Regions from separate parts of the Streptomyces sp. NPDC039424 genome, predicted to be linked through region 1. Evidence: riboswitches for the same ligand, from Rfam matches in the RefSeq annotation. Region 1 holds a riboswitch; each other region holds the start of a gene.

Region 1 (6,313 bases):
CGGCGTCAGGCCGGGCACCGAGGACGCCGTCAGCCACAGACGGCACATCCATTCCAGCTGGGCGGCGCGGTCGTAGGCCTGGTCGAGGGTGGCGCCGTGGGTGATCGTGCCGTGGTTCTGGAGGAGGCACCCGGAGCGGTCGGCGAGGGCGCGGAGCATGTTCTCGGCCAACTCCTCGGTGCCGTACGTCGCGTAGGGGGCGACCCGGACGGGACCGCCGAGCGCGCCGGACATGTAGTGGACCGCCGGCAGTTCGGCCACGAGGGTGGACACGGCCGTGGCGTGCACGGCGTGGGTGTGGACGACGGCGTGGGCGTCGGTGGTGCGGTACACGGCGAGGTGCATGGGCAGCTCGCTGGTGGGGACCAGCGTGCCGAGCACCTGCCGTCCGGTGAGGTCGACGCCGGTGACGTCGTGCGGCGTCAGCCGGTCGTAGGGCACGCCCGACGGTGTGACCAGCACGGTGTCGCCGACACGCACCGACACGTTGCCCGAGGTGCCGACGACGAGTTGGTCGGCCACCGTCCTGCGGGCCGTCGCGACCAGCGCCTCCCAGGCTCGCGACTCCCGCTCGCGCACGCCTCTGCTCTCTTCAGCCATGGCGGTGATCCTGCCAGCGGGTTCCCTGACACGGCGTCACGTGGGGGCAGGTTAGGCCGGAATCCATTCCTCCGAAAGAGCGCATAACGCCATAAATCCCCCTCTTTCAGTGATTGGCCGGAGATCATCTGTCATCTAATGATCTTCCGTTATCGTCTGCACGTTTTGTCGTGCACGTTGCCATTCCGGGGGATCCATGGCCCGTGATCACACATCACCGTCCCGTCACCGTGTCCGCCCGCTCGTCGCGGCCGCGGCCGTCCTCGCCGTCGGAGCGACGGCCCTCGCCGGGGTCCAGGCCTCGGCGGCGAGCCTGCCGAGGGGACATGACGTCTCGTCCCACCAGAAGACCGTCGACTGGCAGGTCGCGAAGGCGAAGGGCGCCAGGTTCGTCTACATCAAGGCGACCGAGTCGACCGACTACCGCAATCCCTACTTCACCCAGCAGTACGAAGGCTCGCGCGACGCCGGCCTGGTCCGCGGCGCGTACCACTTCGCCCTGCCCAACGAGTCGCCGGGCGCCGTGCAGGCCGCGTACTTCGTGCGCCACGGCGGCGCCTGGAGCGCGGACGGCTGGACCCTGCCGCCCGCGCTGGACATCGAATACAACCCGTACGACAAGAAGCGCGAGTGCTACGGACTGAGCCGGCCGAGCATGGTGGGCTGGATCCAGGCCTTCAGCGACGAGGTGAGGCGGGAGACCGGCCGCCGTCCGGTGATCTACACCACCACCCACTGGTGGAACACCTGCACCGGCGGCAGCCACGCCTTCGCCGCCGACCACGCGCTGTGGATCGCCCGCCACTCGGGGGATCCGGGGACGCTGCCCGCCGGATGGTCGTCCTGGACCTTCTGGCAGTACGACAACAGCGGCGGCCTGCCGGGTGACCAAAATCTCTTCAACGGCTCCCCCGCCAGGCTGAAGTCGTTCGCCCGGGGCAGCTGACCAAGGGGCGTCCGGGCCGTTCCGCGGCGACGAGCCGAAACGGAACGGCCATTCCCCCCTTCTGACACCATGATGCCCATCCCAGTTCACCTTCCGTTCACCCAGGTTGCCTACGTTCAACCAGCCAATGACGCTCGAACGATTGCCTGGGTAAATGGAAAGCTTCTCGCTGATCCTCGCGATTGTGGTGGTAACCGCACTCGCGTTCGATTTCACGAACGGTTTCCACGACACCGCCAACGCGATGGCCACCACCATCTCGACCGGTGCGCTCAAGCCCAAGGTCGCGGTGGCCATGTCCGCCGCGCTGAACCTTGTAGGCGCCTTCCTCTCCGTGGAGGTCGCCAACACGATCTCCAAGGGTCTCGTCGACGAGACCGGCATCCGTCCCGAGGTCATCTTCGCCGCCCTGGTCGGCGCGATCCTCTGGAACCTGCTGACCTGGCTGGTGGGACTGCCCTCCAGCTCCTCCCACGCCCTCATGGGCGGCCTGATCGGCGCCACCATCGCCTCGGCCGGCACGGGCGCCGTCCACGGCGACGCGCTCGTCACCAAGGTGCTGCTCCCGGCCGTCGCGGCCCCGGTGGTCGCGGGCCTGGCGGCGATGGTCGCCACCCGGTTCTCCTACGCGATCGGCAAGAACGCCGACGGCGAGGCCGCCCGCAAGGGCTACCGCGCCGGCCAGATCGCCTCGGCCGGCCTGGTCTCCCTCGCGCACGGCACGAACGACGCGCAGAAGACCATGGGCATCATCACCCTGGCCCTGATCGCCGGCGGCTCCATAGCCCCGGGCTCCAACCCTCCCACCTGGGTCATCCTCTCCGCGGGCGTGGCCATCGCGGCCGGCACCTTCCTCGGCGGCTGGCGCATCATCCGCACCATGGGCAAGGGCCTGACCGACCTCCAGCCGCAGCAGGGCTTCGCCGCCCAGACCAGCGCCGCGACGGTCATCCTGGCCTCCTCCCACCTGGGCTTCTCCCTCTCCACCACGCACTCGGTCTCCGGCTCCGTGATGGGCGCCGGTCTGGGCCGCAAGGGCGGCGTGGTCCGCTGGTCCACGGCGACCCGCATGTTCGTCGCCTGGGGGCTCACGCTTCCGGCCGCCGCCCTGGTCGGCGCGCTCGCCGAGAGCGTGACGGACCTCGGTGACTGGGGCACCGCGCTGGTGGCGGTCTTCCTGGTGGCCTCCAGCGCCGCGATCTGGAAGATCTCCCGCCGCGAGGTCGTCGACGCGGGCAACGTCAACGAGATCGAGGAACCCCCCGGCGTGGTGACCACCGCGATCGCCGTGGTCACCCCTCCCCCCACGGGCACCGTGACCGAGGACCTGACGGCCACCATCCCGTCCCCCGCGGCGCCCGTCGCCACCGCCGACCCGGCGACCCCGCCGGCCGCGGCCGTCTGACACCGAGACCCGGTCAACAAGAAAGCAGCTCCGATATGAAGATCGACTGGGCGGCCCTCGGCTCCGTCTTCGGTGTCAGCCTCGCGGTCACCGTCGGCATGGTGGCCCTCTTCACCCTCGGCATCACGGGTCTGTCCCGCCGCGAACGCGCCGCCGCGCAAGGCGACTCGGCCGCGCTCGCCGTCACCGGCGCGTACCTGTGCTTCGCGGCCTGCGCCGCGGCGGTGGTGTACGGCATCTACCTGATCATGGCCAAGGCCTGACCGAGGCCCGCAAGGCTCCTCCCCGCTCTGCGGGGAGGAGCCTTTTGGCGTTCGGTGTGGGCCTCAGCACACTGTCCCGTCGCAGGTCAACAGCGAGTTGACGGCCCTTCCGGGGCCGTGGTGGACTGCCGGGGCCATCTACGGCGGCAGGAGAGGAAGCCGGTGCGAATCCGGCGCGGTCCCGCCACTGTCACCGGGGTAGGAAGCCCCGGGAGCCAGGAACTCTCACCGCCGGTCTCGTCGAACCAGGGCGCGGACACCCTGAGTGAGGACATATCGCCATGCTCGCCTGCCGTTCGAGGTACCGCACCGGATCGCTGCCCGACCCCACGGCCGGCTGAGCCGATGCGTGCCGATCGCGTCTTCGCGTACGGCGCCGCCACCGGCCTCCTCGGCGACCACCTGCTCGGCGATCCCCGCCACGGGCATCCGGTCGCCGTGTTCGGGCGGGCCGCGGGCGCCGTGGAGCGGGTGCTGTGGCGGGACCACCGGGGATGGGGCGCGCTGCACACCGCGGTCTGCGTGGGCGGCGCCGTGTCGCTGGGGGCGCTCGCCGCATCCGCCGTACGTCCCTCCCGTACCGCCTCCGTCGCCCTGACCGCCGCCGCCACCTGGGCCGTCGTGGGCGGGACCTCCCTCGCGCGGGAGGCCCGGCGCATCGGGCGGGCGCTGGAGGCGGGGGACGTCGAGGCCGCCCGGGCGCGGCTGCCGCACCTGTGCGGACGGGATCCGCAGGCGCTCGACGCCGACGGGATCGCCCGGGCCGTCGTCGAGTCCGTCGCCGAGAACACCTCCGACGCGGTGGTGGGAGCCCTGGTGTGGGGGGCCGTGGCCGGGGTGCCCGGACTGCTCGGGTTCCGGGCCGCCAACACCCTCGACGCCATGGTCGGCCACAAGTCGCCCAGGTACCGGCGCTACGGGTGGGCCTCGGCCCGGCTCGACGACCTCGCGGGCTGGCCGGGAGCCCGGCTGACCGCGGCGCTGGCCGCCGTGGCCGGCGGCGACCCCCGGGGTGCCGTACGGGCCTGGCGGGCCGACGCGGCCAAGCATCCGAGCCCCAACGCCGGGCCCGTGGAGGCCGCGTTCGCGGGCGCACTGGGAGTGCGGCTGGGCGGGACGCTGTCGTACGCGGGGCGGGTCGAGCACCGGCCCGTGCTCAACGGCGGCGCGGGGCGCGCCGTCGCCACTCCCGACATCGAGCGGGCCGTACGGCTCTCCCGGCGTGTCGGCCTGCTCGCGCTCGGTGTCTGCGTCGCCGCGCGCACCGTCACGAAGGGACGTAGGTCATGAACGGCGGGCTGCTCGTCGCCGGCACCACCTCCGACGCCGGCAAGAGCGTCGTGACGGCCGGGATCTGCCGCTGGCTGGTGCGGCAGGGAGTCAAGGTCGCGCCCTTCAAGGCGCAGAACATGTCGCTCAACTCGTTCGTGACGCGCGAGGGCGCGGAGATCGGGCGGGCGCAGGCCATGCAGGCGCAGGCGTGCCGCGTGGAGCCGACCGCGCTGATGAACCCCGTCCTCCTCAAGCCCGGCGGTGAGCAGAGCAGCCAGGTGGTGCTCCTGGGCAAGCCGGTGGGCGAGCTGAGCGCGCGCGGCTACCACGGCGGGCGGCAGCAGCGGCTGCTGGGAACCGTGCTCGACTGTCTCGCCGAGTTGCGGGGCACGTATGACGCGGTGATCTGTGAGGGGGCCGGTTCGCCCGCCGAGATCAATCTGCGGCGGACCGACATCGTGAACATGGGGATCGCGCGCAACGCCCGGCTTCCCGTGCTCGTCGTGGGCGACATCGACCGCGGGGGCGTCTTCGCCTCCTTCTTCGGGACCGTCGCCCTGCTGTCGCGGGAGGACCAGGAACTGGTCGCCGGGTTCCTCGTCAACAAGTTCCGGGGGGACGTCTCGCTGCTGGAGCCGGGGCTCGACATGCTGCACGGGCTCACCGGGCGGCGGACGTACGGCGTCCTGCCGTTCCGGCACGGGCTCGGCATCGACGAGGAGGACGGACTGCGGGTGTCCCTGCGGGGGACGGTCCGCGAGTCGAACGTCGCCCCGCCGGTCGGCGAGGACGTCCTGCGGGTCGCCGTCTGCGCGATTCCGCTGATGTCCAACTTCACCGACGTGGACGCGCTGGCCGCCGAACCGGGCGTCGTGGTGCGGTTCGTGGACCGGCCCGAGGAACTGGCCGACGCCGACCTCGTGGTGATCCCGGGAACCCGGGGCACGGTCCGGGCGCTGGAGTGGCTGCGGAAGCGCGGGCTGGCGGACGCGCTCGTCAGAAGGGCCGCCGAGGGGCGGCCGACCCTCGGCGTCTGCGGCGGCTTCCAGATCCTCGGCGAGCACATCGAGGACGAGGTCGAGTCGCGCGCCGGTCAGGTGCCAGGACTCGGACTCCTTCCCGTCCGCGTGCGGTTCGCCCACGAGAAGACCCTCACCCGGCCCGTCGGCGAAGCCCTCGGCGAACGCGTCGAGGGGTACGAGATCCATCACGGGGTCGCCCGGATCGACGGGGGTGACACGTTCATCTGCGATGACGAGGGAAACAGCCTCGACGGCTGCCGGGTCGGCCAGACCTGGGGCACGCACTGGCACGGCTCGCTGGAGTCGGACGGCTTCCGGCGTGCCTTCCTGCGCGAGGTGGCGGCCGCCGCGGGCCGCCGCTTCGTACCCGCCCCCGACACGTCGTTCGCCGCGCTGCGCGAGGAGCAGCTCGACCGGCTCGGCGACCTGATCGAACAGCACGCGGACACGGACGCGCTCCGGCGGCTCATCGAGTCGGGCGCGCCGCAAGGACTGCCCTTCATTCCACCGGGAGCGCCCGCATGAGCACAGTGTTGTTGTTGTCCACCGCCGACACCGATCTGCTGGCGGCGCGGGCCTCCGGCGCCTCCTACCGGATCGGCAACCCGACCCGGGTGGACGTCGCGGAGGAGCTTCCCGGACTTCTCGACGGCTCCGACGTCGCCGTCGTACGACTGCTCGGCGGCAAGCGTGCCTGGGAGGACGGGCTGGCCGCGCTGAAGGCGTCCGGGATCCCCACCGTCCTGCTCGGCGGGGAGGCCGTGCCCGACGCGGAGTTGATGGCCGAGTCGTCCGTGCCCGCCGG
Region 2 (6,313 bases), on a different contig from region 1:
ACACGGCTGGTCATGCCTTCGCTCCTGTCCTTCGCGCACGGCCCGTACGGACGTGTCTGGGTACGGCATCACGGCCGAGAGGGCCGGGCGTGCGGCCCTCTCGGCCGGGCAAGGGGCTTCTAGGAGCCGGAGAGCTCCGCACGGACCGTTCGGGCCGCGGCGACGAGATTCTCCAGGGACGCGCGGGTCTCGGGCCAGCCGCGGGTCTTCAGCCCGCAGTCGGGGTTGACCCACAGCCGTTCGGCGGGGACGGCCTCCAGCCCCGTGCGCAGCAGGGCCGCTGCCTCCTGCGGGCTCGGCACGCGCGGGGAGTGGATGTCGTACACACCCGGTCCCGCCTCGCGCGGGTAGCGGTGGGCGGCGAGCTCGCGGGCGACCTGCATATGGGAGCGGGCGGCCTCCAGGCTGATGACGTCGGCGTCGAGCTCGTCGATGGCCTGGACGATGTCGCCGAACTCGGCGTAGCACATGTGGGTGTGGATCTGGGTGTCCGGCCGTACGCCGCCGGTGGTGAGCCGGAACGCCTCGGTGGCCCACGCCAGGTACACCGCGCGGTCGGCGGCGCGCAGCGGCAGCGTCTCGCGCAGCGCGGGCTCGTCCACCTGGATCACCGAGGTCCCGGCCGCCTCCAGGTCGTCGACCTCTTCGCGCAGAGCGAGGGCGACCTGCCGGGCGGTGGCGCCGAGGGGCTGGTCGTCGCGGACGAAGGACCAGGCGAGCATGGTGACCGGGCCGGTGAGCATGCCCTTGACCGGGCGGGAGGTGAGGGACTGGGCGTACGTCGTCCAGCGCACGGTCATCGGCGCGGGACGGGAGATGTCCCCGGCCAGGATCGGCGGGCGGACGTAGCGGGTGCCGTAGGACTGCACCCAGCCGTGCCGTGTGGCGAGGTAGCCCGTCAGCTGTTCGGCGAAGTACTGGACCATGTCGTTGCGTTCGGCCTCACCGTGCACGAGGACGTCCAGGCCGGTCTTCTCCTGGAAGGAGATCACCTCCTGGATCTCGGCCCTGACGCGGTCCTCGTAGCCGGCCGTGTCGGTCCGGCCCGCGCGGAGATCGGCGCGGGCGGTGCGCAGCTCGCCGGTCTGGGGGAAGGAGCCGATGGTGGTGGTCGGCAGCAGCGGCAGCCCGAGGTGGGCCCGCTGAGCCGCGGCCCGTGCGGAGTACGGCTGGGAGCGGCGGGCGTCGGCCTCCGTGACGGCGGCGGCGCGGGCCCGTACAGCGGGATCACGAGTGACCGACGAACTCGCCCGGGAGGCCAGGTCGGCGCGGTTGGCGGCGAGTTCGGCGCTGATCGTGTCGGTGCCCTGGGCGAGCCCCTTGGCGAGGGTGACGATCTCGGCCGTCTTCTGGCGGGCGAAGGCGAGCCAGCGCAGGATCTGCGGGTCGATGTCCCGCTCCGGGGCGGAGTCGAGCGGCACGTGGAGCAGGGAGCAGGAGGCCGACACGTCGACCCGGCCGGCCAGCCCGAGCAGGGTGCCGAGGGTGCTCAGGGACTTCTCCAGGTCGTTCACCCAGATGTTGCGGCCGTTGACCACACCCGCGATCAGGCGCTTGCCGGGCAGACCGCCGACCGCGGCGAGATCGTCGAGGTTGGCGGCGGCGGCCTCGGTGAAGTCCAGGGCGAGACCGTCGACCGGCGCCTTGGCCAGCACCGGCAGGGCCTCGCCGAGCCGGTCGAAGTACGAGGCGACCAGCAGCTTCGGCCGGTCGGTGAGGGCGCCGAGGCCGCGGAGGGCGCGTGCGACGGCGTTCAGCTCGGCCGGCGTACGGTCCAGGACCAGGGCGGGCTCGTCCAGCTGAACCCACTCGGCGCCCGCCGCGTGCAGGTCGGCGAGGACCTCGGCGTACACCGGCAGCAGCCGGTCGAGAAGGGTGAGCGGGACGAAGTCCGCGGGCACGCCCGGGGCGGGCTTGGCGAGCAGCAGGTAGGTGACCGGCCCGACCAGTACCGGTCGGGCGGTCAGGCCCAGGGCGAGCGCCTCCCTCAGCTCCGCGACCTGCTTGGTGGAGTCGGCCGTGAAGACGGTGTCCGGGCCCAGCTCGGGCACCAGGTAGTGGTAGTTGGTGTCGAACCACTTGGTCATCTCCAGCGGCGCCACGTCCTGGGTGCCGCGCGCCATGGCGAAGTATCCGTCCAGGGCGTCCGCGTCGACGGCGGCTCGATGGCGTGCGGGCACGGCTCCGACCATGACGGTGGTGTCCAGGACATGGTCGTAGTACGAGAAGTCGCCGGTGGGCACCTCGTGGATGCCTGCCCCGGCCAGCTGCCGCCAGTTCGCGCGGCGCAGTCCGGCGGCCGTGGCCTGGAGGGCGTCGGCGGTGACACGCCCCTTCCAGTAGCCCTCGATCGCCTTCTTCAGCTCTCGGTTCTGTCCCTGGCGGGGGTAGCCGTACACGGTGGCCCGTGCTGCCGCGGCTGCGGTCCTGGTGGTCACGGAGATCTCCTTCGCGAGATGAATCCCTGAGATCCCGGGGACGGGACGAGAGCGCGAAGGGGCGACCTGGTGTGTACGCCGACCCGCCCTCGAGGTCACCGGGATGTCCGCGCACGAGTCGTTCGCACACGGGCAGTTGGCAGGTCTTCGGACTCGCGGGCACGTCTTTGCCGTACGAGGTCGTACAGCTTGTACGAGGTCGTTCGTACGAGACACCTACTGGCCGTCGCTTCCCAGGCCCCGTTCGTGGGGCCCAGTGCGTATGACGGCGGTCGTTCCCGCTCACCGCTGCGGGGCAGTCCCGGATTCCCACCGGGTTCCCTCTTGCGACGCATCCCGCCTGGCGGACGGGGCGAACCAGCTGCACCGGCCAGCCTACGGGGCGTACCGCGGTCAGCGTCAACTCCCTTTTGGCGGCGCGGAGTTCATGTAAGCAGCACTCTGGCCGCGGGAGGTCCCCTGGGCTATCGCCGGTAACACCCCTGCCGCCGCAGGGGCAACTCGCGTATCTCCCGCACCGCCGTGTCCTGAACGCCTCGGGCGACCCGGTCCCCGGCCTGTACGCGGCCGGCGAGGTCGCGGGCTTCGGCGGAGGCGGCGTCCACGGCTACCGCTCGCTGGAGGGCACCTTCCTCGGCGGCTGCCTCTTCTCCGGCCGCCGGGCGGGCCGGGCCTCGGCGACCGCGACCGCCACCTGACCCTGCGGACGCCGGTGGTGACGTGGTGTCGGTCCGGATGCGATGATGCCCGGCGACAAGGCGACGGCGGAACGAGGAAGCCGGTGTGAATCCGGCGCGGTCCCGCCACTGTGATCGGCGAGCGGATCCCGCACAGGTCACCGCCCGGACACGGGCGGGAAGACCGGGACGAGCGACGACCCGAGAGCCAGGAGACTCACGCGGTCGCCTCCTCGACGACCACCGGGGCGGATCTCCCCGGAGAGGAGGGCGGTTCGGCATGTCCGCGAGGCCGACTGACGAGACGACCGCGGCGGAGGCACCGGCCGACCCGGTGCCGTGCCGGGTCGTCGTGTGCCGGGACTGCTGCTGCGGCACCCCCAAAGTGCCCGGCGTCGATCACGCGGCGCAAACCGCACGTCTCGCCGAGGTGGTGCCCGTACGCGTCTCCACCTGCCTCGACGTATGCGACCAGGCCAACGTGATCGTCGTCCAGCCCTCCCCGGCCGCCCGCGCCGCCGGCGCCCGCCCCGTCTGGCTCGGCCTGGTCAACGACCCCGAGGCGACGGAGGACATCGCCACCTGGATACGAGCGGGCGGCCCCGGCATCGCTCCCCAGCCCGCGATCCTCGACCTGTACACCTTCACCCCACCCCGGCGTCGCGCGGCGCCCCGGCCGAAGCCATAACCCCGCGTGGGCCTGCCCCTCATGTCTCAGGGCGTCGGCGCTGTCGCCGCCATGGCTCGGGCCGGGCCGGGCCGGGGCCGCGAGCGGAAGGTACGGCGGTAGGTGTCCGGCGGCACACCCACCGTCCGATTGAAGTGCCGGCGCAGCGTCGTGGCGGTGCCCATGCCGGTCGCCGCCGCGATGGTGTCGACGGTGTCGTCGGTGGTCTCCAGCAACTCCTGTGCGTGACGGATCCGTTGGGTGAGCAGCCACTGCAGCGGGGTGGTACCTGTCACCGCCCTGAAATGACGGCCCAGGTGGCGCGAGCTCATCCCCGCCTGGCGGGCCAGGTCCTCCACGGTGAGCGGATGGTCCAGCCGTTGGATCACCCAGGGGAAGAGTCCGGCGAGCGGGTAGTTGTCCGGGGCGGGGACCGGGGTGTTCACGAACTGGGCCTGGCCGCCGTCCCGGTGCGGCGGCACGACCAGGCGGCGGGCCAGCGTGTTGGCGATCGACGAGCCGTGGTCGACGCGGACGAGGTGCAGGCACAGATCCATGGCGGCGGCCTTGCCTGCGGAGGTGAGCACGCTGTCGTTGTCCACGTAGAGGACGTCCGGATCCACCGTCACCCGGGGATGACGCTCGGCCAGCTCCCGGGTGTGCGCCCAGTGCGTGGTCGCCCGCTTGCCGTCCAGCAGCCCGGCGGCCGCCAGCACGAAGGCACCCGTGCAGAGGGAGGCCACGCGTGCGCCCGCCTCGTGGGCCGCGCGCACCGCGTCGATCAGCTCGGCCGGCGGGTCCTGGCCGACGTCGGCCCAGCCCGGGACGATCACGGTGTCGGCGTGCGGGAGGCGGTCGAGTCCGTGATCGGGCTCCAACCGGAAACGGCCGACCCGCACGGCCGCCGGTCCGCAGACCGAGAGGCGGTACCAGGGGTCCGCCACCCCGGTCATATCGGCTCCGAACACCTCGCACGCCAGGGCCAGCTCGAACTGCAGCATGCCGTCGGTGACGGCCAGCGCGACAGTGGTCATGTCCGGAATTGTATGAGCCATGGCGTTCCGGACACTCCTGGTCAGGTGCCGATCCTCGCCAGGATGTCCGTGACAGACCGCAGCGCATCATTCGAGTACGGGGAGAACCATGCAATCGGGCCAGACAGTGGCGGTGTTCGGCGCATACGGGCACACCGGGCGGTTCGTGGTGACGGAACTGAGGGAACGTGGGTTCCTCCCGGTACTCTCCGGCCGAGACGCCGACAAGCTGAAGGCGCTGGCGTACGAAACCGGCCTGCACGCCCGCCCGGCATCCGTCGACGACCCGGCCTCCCTCGACCGCGCTCTGGCCGGCACCGCGGCCGTCATCAACTGCGCCGGCCCCTTCGCCACGACGGCCGCCCCCGTGATCGAGGCGGCCCTGCGAGCCGGGATCCCCTATCTGGACGTGGCGGCCGAGATCGAGGCCAACGTCGACACCTTCGCGCACTTCGCCGACCGGGCACGGGACGCGCAAGCGGTGATCGTCCCGGCGATGGCCTTCTTCGGCGGCCTGGGCGACCTGCTGGCCACCGCGACGATGGGCGACTGGACAGCGGCCGACGAGGCCCACATCGCCTACGGACTGAGCAACTGGCACCCCACACCCGGGACCCGCACGGCGGGCGCGGTCTCCCGCCACCGCCGAGGCGGCCGACGCATCCGCTACACCAACGGCCGGCTGGAGCACCGCCACGACACCCCACCCACCCTGAACTGGCCCTTCCCCGCCCCGATGGGCCCCCGCCCCGTCATCGGTGAGTTCACCATGGCCGACGTCGTAACCATCCCCAGCCACCTCTCCATCCCCGAAGTGACCACCTACATGACGGTCGAGGCGGCCCGGGACATCGCGTCCCCCGACACACCGACACCGTCCCCGATCGACGACCGCGGCCGCTCCGCTCAAACCTTCCTCGTCGACGTCCTCATCCGCTCAGGCCACACCGAACGCCGCGCCACAGCCCGCGGCCAGGACATCTACGCCATCACCGCCCCCCTCGTAGTCGAAGCGACCAACCGCATCCTCACGGCCCGGCCCCACACCTCCGGCGTCCTGTCGGCAGGAGCACTCTTCGACGCCCCCGACTTCCTCCGCGCACTGTCCCCGCACATCACCGTGGAACTGCGTCGGTAGCGGCACGAGGAGTCGTTGTGCGAGTAGGAGTGAGGCCGGGCGGCGCGCTCCTGCGACTGCCCCTGGCCCCCTACCCAGCACTTGAGCGCGCTTTCCGGCCCTGACGGAAGTCGAGGTACGACAGCGCTATCACCAACAGCGGCACAATGATCCACAGCAGTGTGACGCGAAGTCGGCCACCTGTCAGGGCGGCAACCACGACTACGGCGACGGCGCTGACGACGAAGCCGAAGAACTGCCGATAGGAGCGGAACCCACCCGCCAGTGCCGCATTCACCGCACCAGGATCGTCCTCCTCGGCGAGCGCGGCGCGCACAGGATGGTTGTTACCCTCGCGTCGAGCCTGCCGCCAGGCGAAG
Region 3 (6,313 bases), on a different contig from region 1:
AGCGGGTGGGACGCCGCCACCGGGCGGCGTCCCACGGGCCATGAGCCGTCCGACCGGCTCAGAAGTCCTCGTCGAGGTCGACGGTGCCCTCCACCGCCACCTGGTACGCCGAGGGGCGCCGCTCGAAGAAGTTGGTCAGCTCCTGAACGCCCTGCAGCTCCATGAACGAGAAGGGGTTCTCCGAGCCGTACACCGGAGCGAAGCCGAGGCGCGTCAGACGCTGGTCGGCGACGCACTCCAGGTACTGCCGCATCGAGTCGGTGTTCATGCCGGGGAGGCCGTCACCGCACAGGTCGCGCGCGAACTGCAGCTCGGCCTCGACGGCCTCCCGCAGCATGTCGGTGACCTGCTGCTGGAGCTCCTCGTCGAAGAGGTCCGGCTCCTCCTTGCGGACGGTGTCGACCACCTCGAAGGCGAAGGACATGTGCATCGTCTCGTCCCGGAACACCCAGTTGGTGCCGGTCGCCAGGCCGTGCAGCAGACCCCGGCTGCGGAACCAGTAGACGTAAGCGAAGGCGCCGTAGAAGAACAGGCCCTCGATGCACGCGGCGAAGCAGATCAGGTTGAGCAGGAACCGGCGGCGGTCGGCCCTGGTCTCCAGCCGCTCGATCTTCTCCACCGAGTCCATCCACTTGAAGCAGAACTCGGCCTTCTCGCGGATGGAGGGGATGTTCTCGACGGCCGCGAAGGCCGCCGCCCGGTCGTCCGGGTCGGGGAGGTAGGTGTCCAGGAGCGTCAGATAGAACTGGACGTGCACGGCCTCCTCGAAGAGCTGGCGGGACAGGTACAGCCGCGCCTCGGGGGAGTTGATGTGCTTGTAGAGGGTCAGCACCAGGTTGTTCGCCACGATCGAGTCGCCCGTCGCGAAGAAGGCCACCAGGCGGCCGATCATGTGCTGTTCACCCTGCGACAGCTTGGCGAGGTCGGCGACGTCCGAGTGGAGGTCGACCTCCTCCACGGTCCAGGTGTTCTTGATGGCGTCCCGGTAGCGCTCGTAGAAGTCCGGGTAGCGCATGGGGCGCAGAGTCAGCTCGAAGCCCGGGTCGAGCAGGTTGGTGTTACGGGTGGATGTTGCGGTCGGCGCGGAGCGCCGTCCATCAGGGGTGGTGGTCGGGTGACGGGTGGGCATTACTGGCAGGCCTCGCAGGACTCGGGGTTTTCCAGGGAGCAGGCGACGGCGTCGGGGTCGGTGACCTGCTGGACGGGGATGGTCTTCTCGGGCTGGGCCTGCGCCTGGGCCGCGCGGGCGATACGGGTCGCCGGGCGGGAGCGCAGGTAGTACGTGGTCTTCAGCCCCTGCTTCCAGGCGTACGCGTACATCGAGGAGAGCTTGCCGATGGTCGGCGTCTCCAGGAACAGGTTCAGCGACTGGGCCTGGTCCAGGAACGGGGTCCGGGCCGCGGCCATGTCGATCAGTCCGCGCTGCGGGATCTCCCAGGCCGTGCGGTACAGCGCCCGTACGTCGGCCGGGATCCAGGCGAACTCCTGCACCGAGCCGTTCGAGTCGCGCAGCGCCTCACGGGTCCGGGCGTCCCACACGCCCAGCTCCTTGAGCTCCTTCACCAGGTAGGAGTTGACCTGGAGGAACTCACCGGACAGCGTCTCGCGCTTGAACAGGTTGGAGACCTGCGGCTCGATGCACTCGTACACCCCGGCGATCGAGGCGATGGTGGCGGTGGGGGCGATGGCCAGCAGCAGCGAGTTACGCATCCCGGTCGTCGCGATGCGCTCGCGCAGCGCCGCCCAGCGCTCCGGCCAGGTGAACTCGACGCCGTAGTGGTCCGGGTGCAGCACGCCCCTGGCCGTACGGGTCTTCTCCCAGGCCGGCAGCGGGCCGTTGCGCTCGGCGAGATCGGCGGAGGCCTCGTACGCGGCGAGCATGACGCGTTCGGCGATGCGCGTGGACAGCGCCTTGGCCTCGGCCGAGTCGAAGGGCAGGCGCAGCTTGAAGAAGACGTCCTGCAGACCCATCGCGCCGAGGCCGACCGGGCGCCAGCGGGCGTTGGAGCGGCCCGCCTGCTCGGTCGGGTAGAAGTTGATGTCGACGACCCGGTCGAGGAAGGTGACGGCGGTGCGGACGGTGGCGTCCAGCCGCTCCCAGTCGATGTCCTGGGCGGCCGGGTCGACGAACGCGCCGAGGTTGACCGACCCCAGGTTGCAGACCGCCGTCTCCCCGTCGTCGGTGACCTCCAGGATCTCCGTGCACAGGTTGGAGGAGTGGACGACGTGGCCCGGCTCGGCCGTCTGGTTGGCGGTGCGGTTGGCGGCGTCCTTGAAGGTCATCCAGCCGTTGCCGGTCTGCGCGAGGGTGCGCATCATCCGGCCGTACAGATCGCGGGCGGGGATGGTCTTCTTGGCGAGGCCCGCCGCCTCGGCCTTGCGGTAGGCGGCGTCGAACTCCTCGCCCCACAGGTCCACCAGCTCCGGCACGTCCGCCGGGGAGAACAGTGACCACTGCTCGTCGGCGTTGACGCGGCGCATGAACTCGTCGGGGATCCAGTGCGCGAGGTTGAGGTTGTGCGTACGGCGGGCGTCCTCGCCGGTGTTGTCGCGCAGCTCCAGGAACTCCTCGATGTCGGAGTGCCAGGTCTCCAGGTAGACCGCGGCGGCGCCCTTGCGCCGGCCGCCCTGGTTCACGGCGGCGACCGAGGCGTCGAGGGTCTTCAGGAACGGCACGATGCCGTTGGAGTGCCCGTTGGTGCCGCGGATGAGGGAACCGCGCGAACGGATCCGGCTGTACGACAGACCGATGCCGCCGGCGTGCTTCGAGAGCCGGGCGACCTGGTGGTAGCGGTCGTAGATGGAGTCCAGCTCGTCCTTGGGGGAGTCCAGGAGGTAGCAGGACGACATCTGGGGGTGCCGGGTGCCGGAGTTGAAGAGCGTGGGGGAGGAGGGCAGGTAGTCCAGGCGGCTCATCAGCTTGTAGAGCGCGGCGACCTCGTCCACCGAGCGGGAGGTGTCGTCCTCGGCGAGACCGGCGGCGACGCGCAGCATGAAGTGCTGGGGCGTCTCGACGACCTTGCGGGTGATCGGGTGCCGCAGGAGGTAGCGGCTGTGCAGGGTGCGCAGACCGAAGTAGCCGAAGCGGTCGTCGGCGCCGTCGTCGACCAGCGCGTCGAGGCGGGCCGCGTGCAGGCGCGCGAACTCGGCGGTCCGGTCGGCGATCAGGCCCTCGCGGTGGCCCACGGCGACGGACGAGGCGAAGGACGTCACGCCCTGGGAGGCGGCCTCGGCGCGGATGGTGAGGGTGAGCAGCCGGGCGGCCAGCCGAGAGTAGGCGGGGTCCTCGGAGATCAGGCCGGCCGCCGCCTCCGTGGCCAGCTCGCGCAGTTCCGCTTCGTCCGCGTGGGCGGACCGGCCGCGCAGTGCGGCGGCGGCGACCCGGCCGGGGTCGGCGTCCGGCAGGTCGGCGGTCAGCTCGGTCAGGGTCCGCAACAGCGCGGCACCGGGACCGTCGGACTCCACCGGGGCCGCCTCGGTCGCCTGGGTGGCTGAAGCCGGGTCGACTGGCGCGATGGTCACGTGAGGCACTCCCTCGCTCGGCGTGGGGCCTGGCGGAGGGCAGGGGGCAGCACGAGCGCACGCGGCGTCGCGTCCACCGGCCCACTCCACGAGGCCCGGACGTCATGGGCACCCGACCGGACGGCCGGGCGCGCTGTCGGCAGGTCCTCGGACTGACGCTCGACACCCGTATGCGGGCATACGGGCATGAGTACACCGTTGCGGGACAGTTCCGGATTCGCACCGGATTCCCCTGCGGCGACAGCGAGCATGAGCATACATCTAGTGCCGGGCTGCGGTGTCACCCCCAGATGTTGTGTTGCGTCGGCTTCATAGCGTCAACTCGTAGATGAGGAGAGTGATGTCGTCCAGGTGCCGGAGCGGGCTCCGGTCCCGCCCGGGCGAGCGGACGAGGCCGAGGCGTTCGCAGATGCGGTGGGCGGCGTGCGGGGCGCGTCGGGGTCCGCGTGGCCGGATCACGATGTCCGTGCGGCCGAGTGCGCGGGACGGGTACGACGACGGGCCGCCGGATTTCCCCGGCGGCCCGTCGCTCGCGTACGGCTCAGTGCGCGCTGCCCGCCGTGGCCGGCGGCAGTTCCACCTGGACACCCGGGTCGCCCGCGTCCGCCGTGTAGTCCTCCGGGCTGGTCTCGTCGACGCCCTCGGGGGCCTTGAGCGCCTTCAGGGCGAAGGTGAGGACCACCGCGACGGCCACGTTGAGCACGAACGCGGTCAGACCGATGTAGCCGATCTCGCCGATGCCCGGGATCTCCTTGGCGTTGCCGCCGAAGTGCTTTTGCGTCGGCGAGGAGATGCCGTACGCGGCGAGCGTGCCGTACACCATGCCGACCGCCCAGCCCGCGAGCAGCGCCCAGCGGTGGAACCAGCGGGTGAACAGGCCGCCGACCAGGGCCGGGAAGGTCTGCAGGATCCAGATGCCGCCGAGCAGCTGGAAGTTGATCGCGACCGTCTTGTCCATGGTCAGGACGAAGATCAGCGCGCCCACCTTCACCAGCAGCGACACGATCTTGGAGACCCGCGTCTCCTCCTTCGGCGTCGCGTCCGGCTTGATGAAGTCCTTGTAGATGTTGCGCGTGAAGAGGTTGGCCGCCGCGATCGACATGATCGCCGCCGGCACCAGCGCTCCGATGCCGATCGCCGCGAAGGCCACGCCCGCGAACCAGTCCGGGAACATGGTCTCGAACAGCTGCGGGATCGCCAGCTGGCCGTTGGTGACCTTCACCCCGGCCGCGATCGCCATGAAGCCGAGCAGCGCCAGCAGGCCCAGCATCAGTGAGTACAGCGGCAGGATCGTGGTGTTGCGGCGGATCACCTCACGGCTGCGCGAGGACAGGGTCGCGGTGATCGAGTGCGGGTACATGAACAGCGCCAGCGCCGAGCCCAGCGCCAGCGTGGCGTACGTCCACTGGCCCGTCGGGGCCGGCACCAGCCCGCCCGCGCCCGCTTCCGTGTACTTCGCGCCCGCCTTGGCGAAGATCTCGTCGAACCCGCCCAGCTTGATCGGGATGTAGATGATCGCCACGGCGATGACGATGTAGATCAGCGTGTCCTTGACGAACGCGATCAGCGCGGGCGCCCTGAGGCCCGACGAGTAGGTGTACGCCGCCAGCACACCGAAGGCGATCAGCAGCGGCAGGTCCTTCACGAACCAGTTGGTGTTCTCGCCGCCACCGACGCCCATCACGTCCAGCACCGCCTGGATGCCGACCAGTTGCAGCGCGATGTACGGCATTGTCGCCAGGATGCCGGTCACCGCCACCGCCAGCGACAGGCCCTTGGAGCCGAAGCGGCCCCGCACGAAGTCCGAGGTCGTCACATAGCCGTGCTTGTGCGAGACCGACCACAGGCGGGGCAGGAACGTGAAGATCAGCGGATAGACGAGGATGGTGTACGGCACCGCGAAGAAGCCGGCCGCGCCCGCCGCGTAGATCGCCGCCGGGACGGCGACGAAGGTGTACGCCGTGTACAGGTCGCCGCCGAGCAGGAACCAGGTGATCCAGGTCCCGAACGACCGCCCGCCCAGGCCCCATTCGTCGAGGCTGTGCTCGTCGTCGGCCCTGCGCCAGCGCGCGGCCAGGAAGCCCATGACCGTGACGGCCAGGAAGAAGAAGATGAAGACGCCGAGCGCGACGCCGTTCACGCCGTCCTTCATTCCGCCGCACCCCCCTTCGCGGCCTCGCGGGCACGCTGGTCACGCCGCCACAGCTGGTAGGCGATCATGGTCAGCGCGGTGGAGATCAGCACCCAGAGCATCTGGTACCAGTAGAAGAACGGAATGCCGATGAACGCGGGGTCCGCCTTGGCGTAGGAACCGACCCACAGCATCGCCACGAAGGGCGCGATCAGGCAGAGGGCGATGACGGCGCGCAGAGGCGTCACCACCGCCGGTCTCGTCGTATCCGGTGCGTTGGACATCTCTGTCGGCTCCGTCCCCTCGCTGATCACCTGTGTAATGCGCAGGCAATCTAGGCGACGGGCTCAGGGCAGTGGAAGACCCAGTCCGGATATCGGTATGTCGATTTCGGGGGCACCTTGTGAAGTTGTGAGGTTCCGCCGCGTAGGCGGCACCCCGCCTACTCCTGCGGCCGCTTCAGTCGCGCCACGAACTTGTACCGGTCCCCCCGGTACACCGACCGCACCCACTCCACCGGCTTGCCCTCCCGGTCCAGGGAGTGCCGGGAGAGCATCAGCATCGGCAGGCCCACGTCGGTGCCGAGCAGACCCGCCTCGCGCGGGGTGGCCAGCGAGGTCTCGATGGTCTCCTCGGCCTCGGCGAGGTGGACGTCGTAGA

What was found. Region 1 has a riboswitch for cobalamin ahead of ACZ7L0_RS11015 (cobalamin biosynthesis protein). Riboswitches for the same ligand answer to the same signal wherever they lie in the genome.
Region 2: another riboswitch for cobalamin. It lies ahead of ACZ7L0_RS04790 ((2Fe-2S) ferredoxin domain-containing protein); the one in region 1 lies ahead of ACZ7L0_RS11015 (cobalamin biosynthesis protein).
Region 3: another riboswitch for cobalamin. It lies ahead of ACZ7L0_RS05200 (ribonucleoside-diphosphate reductase subunit alpha); the one in region 1 lies ahead of ACZ7L0_RS11015 (cobalamin biosynthesis protein).

The regions. Positions count from the first base shown of each region.
Region 1 is NZ_JBVKAI010000003.1:605,281-611,593, reverse strand. Features, by position in the region: gene ACZ7L0_RS11035 (class II aldolase/adducin family protein) at 1-600, opposite strand, end outside; gene ACZ7L0_RS11030 (lysozyme) at 797-1,546, shown strand; gene ACZ7L0_RS11025 (inorganic phosphate transporter) at 1,701-2,951, shown strand; gene ACZ7L0_RS11020 (hypothetical protein) at 2,987-3,214, shown strand; cobalamin riboswitch at 3,319-3,458, shown strand; gene ACZ7L0_RS11015 (cobalamin biosynthesis protein) at 3,560-4,504, shown strand; gene ACZ7L0_RS11010 (cobyric acid synthase) at 4,501-6,033, shown strand; gene cobN (cobaltochelatase subunit CobN) at 6,030-6,313, shown strand, end outside.
Region 2 is NZ_JBVKAI010000002.1:1,542-7,854, reverse strand. Features, by position in the region: gene ACZ7L0_RS04805 (histidine phosphatase family protein) at 1-14, opposite strand, end outside; gene metE (5-methyltetrahydropteroyltriglutamate--homocysteine S-methyltransferase) at 120-2,438, opposite strand; cobalamin riboswitch at 2,560-2,815, opposite strand; partial or broken gene ACZ7L0_RS04795 (FAD-binding protein) at 2,960-3,136, shown strand; cobalamin riboswitch at 3,165-3,354, shown strand; gene ACZ7L0_RS04790 ((2Fe-2S) ferredoxin domain-containing protein) at 3,396-3,803, shown strand; gene ACZ7L0_RS04785 (helix-turn-helix domain-containing protein) at 3,830-4,816, opposite strand; gene ACZ7L0_RS04780 (saccharopine dehydrogenase family protein) at 4,926-5,954, shown strand; gene ACZ7L0_RS04775 (hypothetical protein) at 6,025-6,313, opposite strand, start outside.
Region 3 is NZ_JBVKAI010000002.1:80,960-87,272, reverse strand. Features, by position in the region: gene ACZ7L0_RS05210 (bifunctional albaflavenone monooxygenase/terpene synthase) at 1-1, shown strand, start outside; gene ACZ7L0_RS05205 (ribonucleotide-diphosphate reductase subunit beta) at 59-1,129, opposite strand; gene ACZ7L0_RS05200 (ribonucleoside-diphosphate reductase subunit alpha) at 1,129-3,522, opposite strand; cobalamin riboswitch at 3,644-3,779, opposite strand; gene mctP (monocarboxylate uptake permease MctP) at 4,064-5,674, opposite strand; gene ACZ7L0_RS05190 (DUF3311 domain-containing protein) at 5,671-5,937, opposite strand; gene ACZ7L0_RS05185 (GntR family transcriptional regulator) at 6,096-6,313, opposite strand, start outside.